DNA from 2 places in the Rhizobium sp. 01T437 genome. Region 2 is predicted to be linked to the other one. Evidence: predicted binding sites of a transcription regulator. Region 2 holds the regulator's gene; the other holds the start of a gene.
The links. The regulator HrcA, encoded in region 2, represses chaperone genes, less so after heat shock. The targets are predictions, from matches to a motif close to GTTAGCACTCNCNNNNNGNGAGTGCTAAC.

Region 1: a site for HrcA is predicted at 1,759-1,787, ahead of groES (co-chaperone GroES). Genes of this name have one in related genera too.

The regions. Positions count from the first base shown of each region.
Region 1 is NZ_JBFTPM010000026.1:63,051-66,263, forward strand. Features, by position in the region: gene AC1DM5_RS32210 (bifunctional riboflavin kinase/FAD synthetase) at 1-670, opposite strand, end outside; gene AC1DM5_RS32215 (TIGR01459 family HAD-type hydrolase) at 686-1,534, opposite strand; gene groES (co-chaperone GroES) at 1,843-2,139, shown strand; partial or broken gene groEL (chaperonin GroEL) at 2,195-3,213, shown strand, end outside.
Region 2 is NZ_JBFTPM010000006.1:271,885-275,494, forward strand. Features, by position in the region: gene AC1DM5_RS14365 (nucleoside hydrolase) at 1-542, shown strand, start outside; gene grpE (nucleotide exchange factor GrpE) at 614-1,249, opposite strand; gene hrcA (heat-inducible transcriptional repressor HrcA) at 1,361-2,449, opposite strand; gene rph (ribonuclease PH) at 2,627-3,343, shown strand; gene AC1DM5_RS14385 (VOC family protein) at 3,416-3,610, shown strand, end outside.

The sequences.
Region 1 (3,213 bases), on a different contig from region 2:
CAAGTTCCGCTTCCGGCGGCAGCTGCATGTTGGCGGTCGGGAAGCCAAGCTGGCGGCCGAGCTTCTCTCCGTCAATGACCTTCGACTGGACCGTATAATGATAGCCGAGCATGGCGGCGACCGAGGAGACATCGCCTTCCTTCAGCAGCGCGCGGATATGGCTCGATGAGACGACATCGGTATTCTCGTCGCGGAAGGCGTCGATCAGGGTGACGCCGAAACCATATCTGTTGCCGGCATCCATCAGGAAGGCAGGCCCACCCTCGCGGCCGCGGCCGAAATGGAAATCGAAGCCGGTCACCACCTCGGACGCGCCTAGCCAGTCCTTCAGGATGGAATGGATGAACTCTTCCGCCGAGCGCTGTGAAAATTCGTAATTGAAGGGGTATTCAATGACCGCGTTGAAGCCCAACTCTTCCAGGATGCGGGCCTTGAACGGCGCCGGCGTCAGGCGGAAGACCGGTGCATCCGGCTTGAAGACGGTGCGTGGATGCGGCTCGAAGGTCAGCACCAGGGCGGGAATGCCCCGCTCTTTTGCGATATCGAGAGCCCGGTTCAGCACCGATTGATGGCCGCGATGGACGCCGTCGAAATTGCCGATGGCGATGACACCGCCCTTCAAATGCTCGGGCAGCGGATCACGGGTTTCATTGCGGTGGAAAACGGTCATCGGCTTGCTTTTCTCTTATGCCAGGCGCGGCATCCACCACTTCGGCGCTGCCTTTTCCCGTTCGAGATAGGCGTGCAGGATCGCCTCGTCGGTCTCGCCGTGCAGCGTATATTCCTTCGCGTGGATACCACCGCTGATGTAAAGAAGGTCGAGGCCATAATTCAAGGCGCCGCGAACATCCGTCGGCATGCCGTCGCCGATCGCCAGCACACGGTCGATCGGGAAATCACCACGGACCTCGCGGGCAGCGGCAAGTGTGGCCTCATAGATCGGCCGGTGTGGCTTGCCAGCGATCCGGGTGGAGCCTCCGAGTTGCTCATAATAGGCGGCCATGGCGCCGGCGCAGGGAATGATGCGGTGACCGCGCTCGACGACAAGGTCGGGATTGGCGCAGATCATCGGCACATTACGGGCTTTGAAGTCCAGCAGCATGTCCGTGTAATCCTCGGGCGTCTGCGTCTCGTCGTCGAAAAAGCCGGTGCAGACGACGGATGTGGCGTCGCCGGCGGCAGCGCGTTCGATATCGAGGCCTTCAAGGATCGGATTGTCGCGCTCGGGGCCAAGCAGGAAGACTTCACGCGGACCTTCGGCAATCAGCGCGCGGGTGACGTCGCCCGAAGTGACGATGCGGTCATAGGCGCTATCGGGCACGCCGATCTGGCGCAGCTGCTCGACGACCTGCCAGGAGACGCGCGGCGAATTGGTGATGAGAACGACGGTCAGGCCAGCGGCACGGGCGGCCTGCAGCGCCTCGCCGGCCTTAGGAAACGGATCGACGCCGTTATGCACGACACCCCAGACATCACAGAGCACCGCGTCATATCGATCGGTGATCTCGGAGAAGTTCGCAATCCGCTTTGCCATTCCGCTTTCCTGCTTCGCTTTCTGTCACCGGTGACATTGCAAAGGCGGGCTTCAATGGCAAGGCATTTTCTGCGTCAGGCAAAGAACGCCGGAGGTTCAAAAGCTGGACGTGAGCAAAGCTCGGTAACCACGCTGGACAAATCCTACCTGTCTCCACAATTCCGGCACAAAAATCCGTGATGGCTCTTCTTGACTCCTTCTGGAGCCATCCCTAAATGCACGGCGGTAGCACTCACGGGAGTTGAGTGCTAACACCTTCATTGTGGACCAACCCGGTCCGCGAATGTCATTTGATCGAGGGATTAGCAATGGCAAGCACCAATTTCCGCCCGCTTCACGATCGCGTCGTCGTCCGTCGCGTTGAATCCGAAGCGAAGACCAAGGGTGGCATCATCATCCCGGACACCGCCAAGGAAAAGCCGCAGGAAGGCGAAATCGTCGCCGTCGGTTCCGGCGCTCGTGACGAAGCCGGCAAAATCGTTCCGCTCGACGTCAAGGCTGGCGACCGCGTTCTGTTCGGCAAGTGGTCGGGCACGGAAGTCAAGATCGACGGCGAAGACCTTCTGATCATGAAGGAAGCCGACATCATGGGCATCATCGGCTAATCGGCCGATTGTCTTTCATCGAAATCGCTGACACCCCTTTTCAGGAGTTCTCAAAATGGCAGCTAAAGAAGTAAAGTTCGGCCGCAGCGCGCGCGAAAAGATGCTGCGCGGCGTCGACGTCCTCGCTGACGCAGTGAAGGTCACGCTCGGTCCGAAGGGCCGCAACGTCGTTATCGACAAGTCCTTCGGCGCTCCGCGCATCACCAAGGACGGTGTTTCGGTCGCCAAGGAAATCGAACTCGAAGACAAGTTCGAAAATATGGGCGCCCAGATGGTCCGCGAAGTTGCCTCGAAGACCAACGACATCGCCGGCGACGGCACCACGACCGCCACGGTTCTCGCACAGGCCATCGTTCGCGAAGGCAACAAGGCTGTTGCAGCCGGCATGAACCCGATGGACCTGAAGCGCGGCATCGACCTCGCTGTTGCTGAAGTCGTCAAGGATCTCCAGGCCAAGGCCAAGAAGATCTCCACGTCTGAAGAAGTTGCCCAGGTCGGCACGATCTCCGCAAACGGCGACAAGCAGGTCGGTCTCGACATTGCTGAAGCCATGCAGAAGGTCGGCAACGAAGGTGTCATCACCGTCGAAGAAGCCAAGACCGCTGAGACCGAGCTCGAAGTCGTCGAAGGCATGCAGTTCGACCGCGGCTACCTGAGCCCGTACTTCGTCACCAACCCGGAAAAAATGGTTGCTGACCTCGAAGACGCCTTCATCCTGCTGCACGAAAAGAAGCTCTCGAACCTGCAGTCCATGCTCCCGGTTCTCGAAGCTGTCGTTCAGACCGGCAAGCCGCTCCTCATCATCGCTGAAGACGTCGAAGGCGAAGCTCTTGCGACCCTCGTCGTCAACAAGCTGCGCGGCGGCCTGAAGATTGCTGCCGTCAAGGCTCCGGGCTTCGGCGATCGCCGCAAGGCCATGCTGGAAGACATCGCTATCCTGACGGGCGGCACTGTCATTTCCGAAGACCTCGGCATCAAGCTCGAGTCTGTCACCCTCGACATGCTCGGCCGCACCAAGAAGGTTTCGATCTCCAAGGAAAACACCACGATCGTCGACGGCGCTGGCGCCAAGTC
Region 2 (3,610 bases):
GCCTGGCCTTCCAGAAAGCGCCTGACATCGTGCCGCGTATCCACGAACTTGTGATGATGGGCGGTGGCTTCTTTGAAGGCGGCAACATCACGCCGGCTGCTGAATTCAACATCTATGTCGATCCGGAAGCCGCCGATATCGTGTTCCGCTCAGGCGTGCCCGTCGTCATGATGCCGCTCGACGTGACGCATCAGCTTTTGACTCGGAAGGACCGCGTCAAGCGCATGGCCGAAATCGGCACGGCGCCCGCCAAGGCGATGGTGGAGATGCTGGAATTCTTCGAGCGCTTCGACATCGAAAAATATGGCTCGGATGGCGGCCCGCTTCACGACCCGACGACGGTCGCCTACCTTCTGAAGCCTGAGCTCTTCAAGGGCCGGGACTGCAATGTCGAGATCGAGGTAGCGTCGGAGCTGACCGTCGGCATGACCGTTGTCGACTGGTGGCATGTGACCGAGCGCAAGCGCAATGCGAAGGTCATGCGCTACGTCGATGCCGACGGCTTTTTCGATCTGCTGATCGAGCGCTTTGCGCGGATATGATCCGCCAAGATTAGACAGGAGCCAAAAAGGCCGCTCGCGCGGCCTTTCTTAATTGTCAGACGTCCTTTGTCTTAGGCGTCCTTCTCGTCCAGAACCGAGTTGGCCTCGGCTTCCACGAGTTTCGGACCACCCTTGGCGACGCCGACCATGGCCGGGCGCAGCACGCGCTCACCGATGGAGAAACCGGCCTGTACGACCTGTACGACCGTATTGTTCGGCACTTCGGTATTCGGCACTTCGAACATCGCCTGATGGAAGTTCGGATCGAACTTCTGGCCGACCGGCTCCAGCTTACGAACGCCGTGGCGCTCGAGAGCCGAGAGCATGGAACGCTCGGTCATCTCGACACCTTCGATCAGCGTCATCAGGCCGGCGTCGGCAGCAGCCCTGACCTCGGGCGGAATGGCGTCGATCGCACGGCGCAGATTGTCCGAGACGGCCAGCATGTCGCGGGCGAAGCCTGCGACGGAATAGGACTTGGCGTCCTTGACTTCGCGCTCTGTACGGCGCCGCAGATTATCCATTTCAGCGGCAAGCCGCAGATAGCGGTCGCGCAATTCGGTATTCTCGGCCTTCAGAAGCTCAAGCGCATCCGGTTCGCCTGCAACTGCTTCCTTCACGGCTTCATTCTCGACGTTTGCGGCGGCGTCGGCTGTGGCTTCCGCCGCAGCCGCGTCAGGTCCGTTCTTCGTCGTTTCATCAGTCATGACGGTCTCCGGTTCGTGTATTCTCAGATGCGCCCGATATCGATGTTTGGCCGGAAAAAATCAAGTCTGCGTGACGAAGAAGCTAAAATTCCGCCGGTTTCGCGCAAGGGATCAGAGAGATCCGCGTGAAAGGCGCGACACGAGCTGGGCCGTATAGTCCACCATCGGCACGATGCGGGAATAATTGAGCCGCGTGGGACCGATCACGCCGACCGCGCCGACGATGCGGTCGTCGTCATCGCGATAAGGCGCCACAATGAGCGAGGAGCCGGAAAGTGAGAAGAGCTTGTTTTCCGAACCGATGAAAATGCGCACGCCCGGCCCGCTTTCGGCAAGGTTCAGGAGTTCGATCAAGCTGTCCTTCTTCTCGAGGTCATCGAAGAGAAGGCGCAGCCGGTCGAGGTCTTCCGCCCCGCCCACGCCTTCCAGCAGGTTTGCGCGGCCGCGGATGATGAGCTGTGCAGGCTTGGTCTCGTCCGAGCTGCCTGCCCATACGGCAATGCCGCGCTCCACGAGATCTCGCGACAACGCGTCGAGCTCGTGGCGAACTTCATCTTTCAGCCGGCTCAATTGCAGGCGCAATTCCGGCAGCGTCTGGCCGGTCATGTGCGCGTTGAGAAAATTGGCGGCTTCGGTGAGCTGCGAGGAGGTAACGCCCGCAGGCAGCTCGATGATGCGGTTTTCTATCTGATCATGATCGCCGACGAGCACGGCCAGCGCCTTGGTAGGCTCCAGGCGGATGAACTCGACATGCTTCAAAACCGGGTCGCTCTTGGACGTTATGACGAGGCCAGCGCCACGCGAAATGCCCGAGAGCATGCGGCTTGCCTCGTTCATCATCGATTCCACCGGATTGTCGCGGCTTCCGGCCCGGACCTGGCGGTCGATGCTGGCACGCTCCTCGACGGAGAGATCGCCGACCTGCATGAAGGCATCGACGAAGAAGCGCAGGCCGATCTGGGTCGGCAGGCGGCCGGCGCTGACATGCGGAGAATAGATAAGCCCGAGCTCTTCCAGATCGCTCATGACATTGCGAACGGAGGCAGGCGACAGAGACATGGGCAGAAGGCGCGAAAGATTGCGGGAGCCCAAGGGCTCGCCATGCTCCAGGTAGCCTTCGACGATGCGCCGGAAAATTTCCTTCGATCGTTCATCCAGAGCAGCCACGGCATCCGAAATTGATGTCGACCTGTAGCTCATGAACTTTTCGCACCCGCATTGAATGATGTCAGGGAAATATAGCCAATCTGCCCCCCGTGGCAAAAGGGAATTTGCAAATGCACGCAGCCAATCGTAGAAGCGGGCGACGATACGATGCATGCAGACATTGCCCGAGAAGCGCTTACCCTTTTCGGCATCATGTTTCAGGAGAAGAGAATGCGGCCCTCAGGCAGAAAAACAGACCAGATGCGCAAGGTCTCCTTCGAGCGCAATTTTTCCAAGCATGCGGAAGGTTCCTGCCTGGTAAAGTTCGGCGACACACACGTGCTCTGCACGGCAAGCCTCGAAGACAAGACGCCGCCGTGGCTGCGCAACACAGGCAAGGGCTGGGTCACGGCCGAGTATGGCATGCTGCCGCGCGCAACCGGCGAGCGCATGAAGCGCGAAGCTGCTGCCGGCAAGCAGGGCGGCCGCACGCAGGAAATCCAGCGCCTCATCGGCCGCTCGCTGCGTGCCGTGGTCGATCTGACCGCGCTCGGCGAACGCCAGATCACGCTCGACTGCGATGTCATCCAGGCGGATGGCGGCACGCGCACTGCCTCGATCACCGGTGGCTGGATTGCGCTTTACGATTGCCTGCGCTGGATGGAAACCCGCAACATGATCAAGGCCGACCGCGTGCTGAAGGATCATGTCGCGGCGATCTCCTGCGGCATCTTCGCCAACCAGCCGGTGATCGACCTCGACTATCTCGAGGATTCCTCGGCCGAGACCGATGCCAATTTCGTCATGACGGGCGCCGGCGGCATTGTGGAGATTCAAGGCACGGCAGAAGGCACGCCTTTCACCGAGGAAGAATTCTCCTCGCTGATGGGCCTTGCCAAAGCAGGCATTGCCGAACTGGTGGATCTGCAGAAGCAGGCGATCGCCTGAGGCCTATTCAAGCCTCGCTAGTGAATTTCCTTGTCCCTGCTCCCGGGGGCAAGGCCGGACAAGGGGCGGGCAATGGCGCAACCCATCGAAGGCATTCTTGAGACCGCGCTCTACGCAACCGATCTCGATGCGGCCGAAGGCTTTTACGGGACTGTGCTGGGCCTTGAGAAGATCGCACGTTCGGGCAACCGCCATGTATTCTTCCGGTGCGGACAGGGCGTGCTCCTGATTTTCAACCCGGAGGAAACGGTGAAGCCACCGGCACCT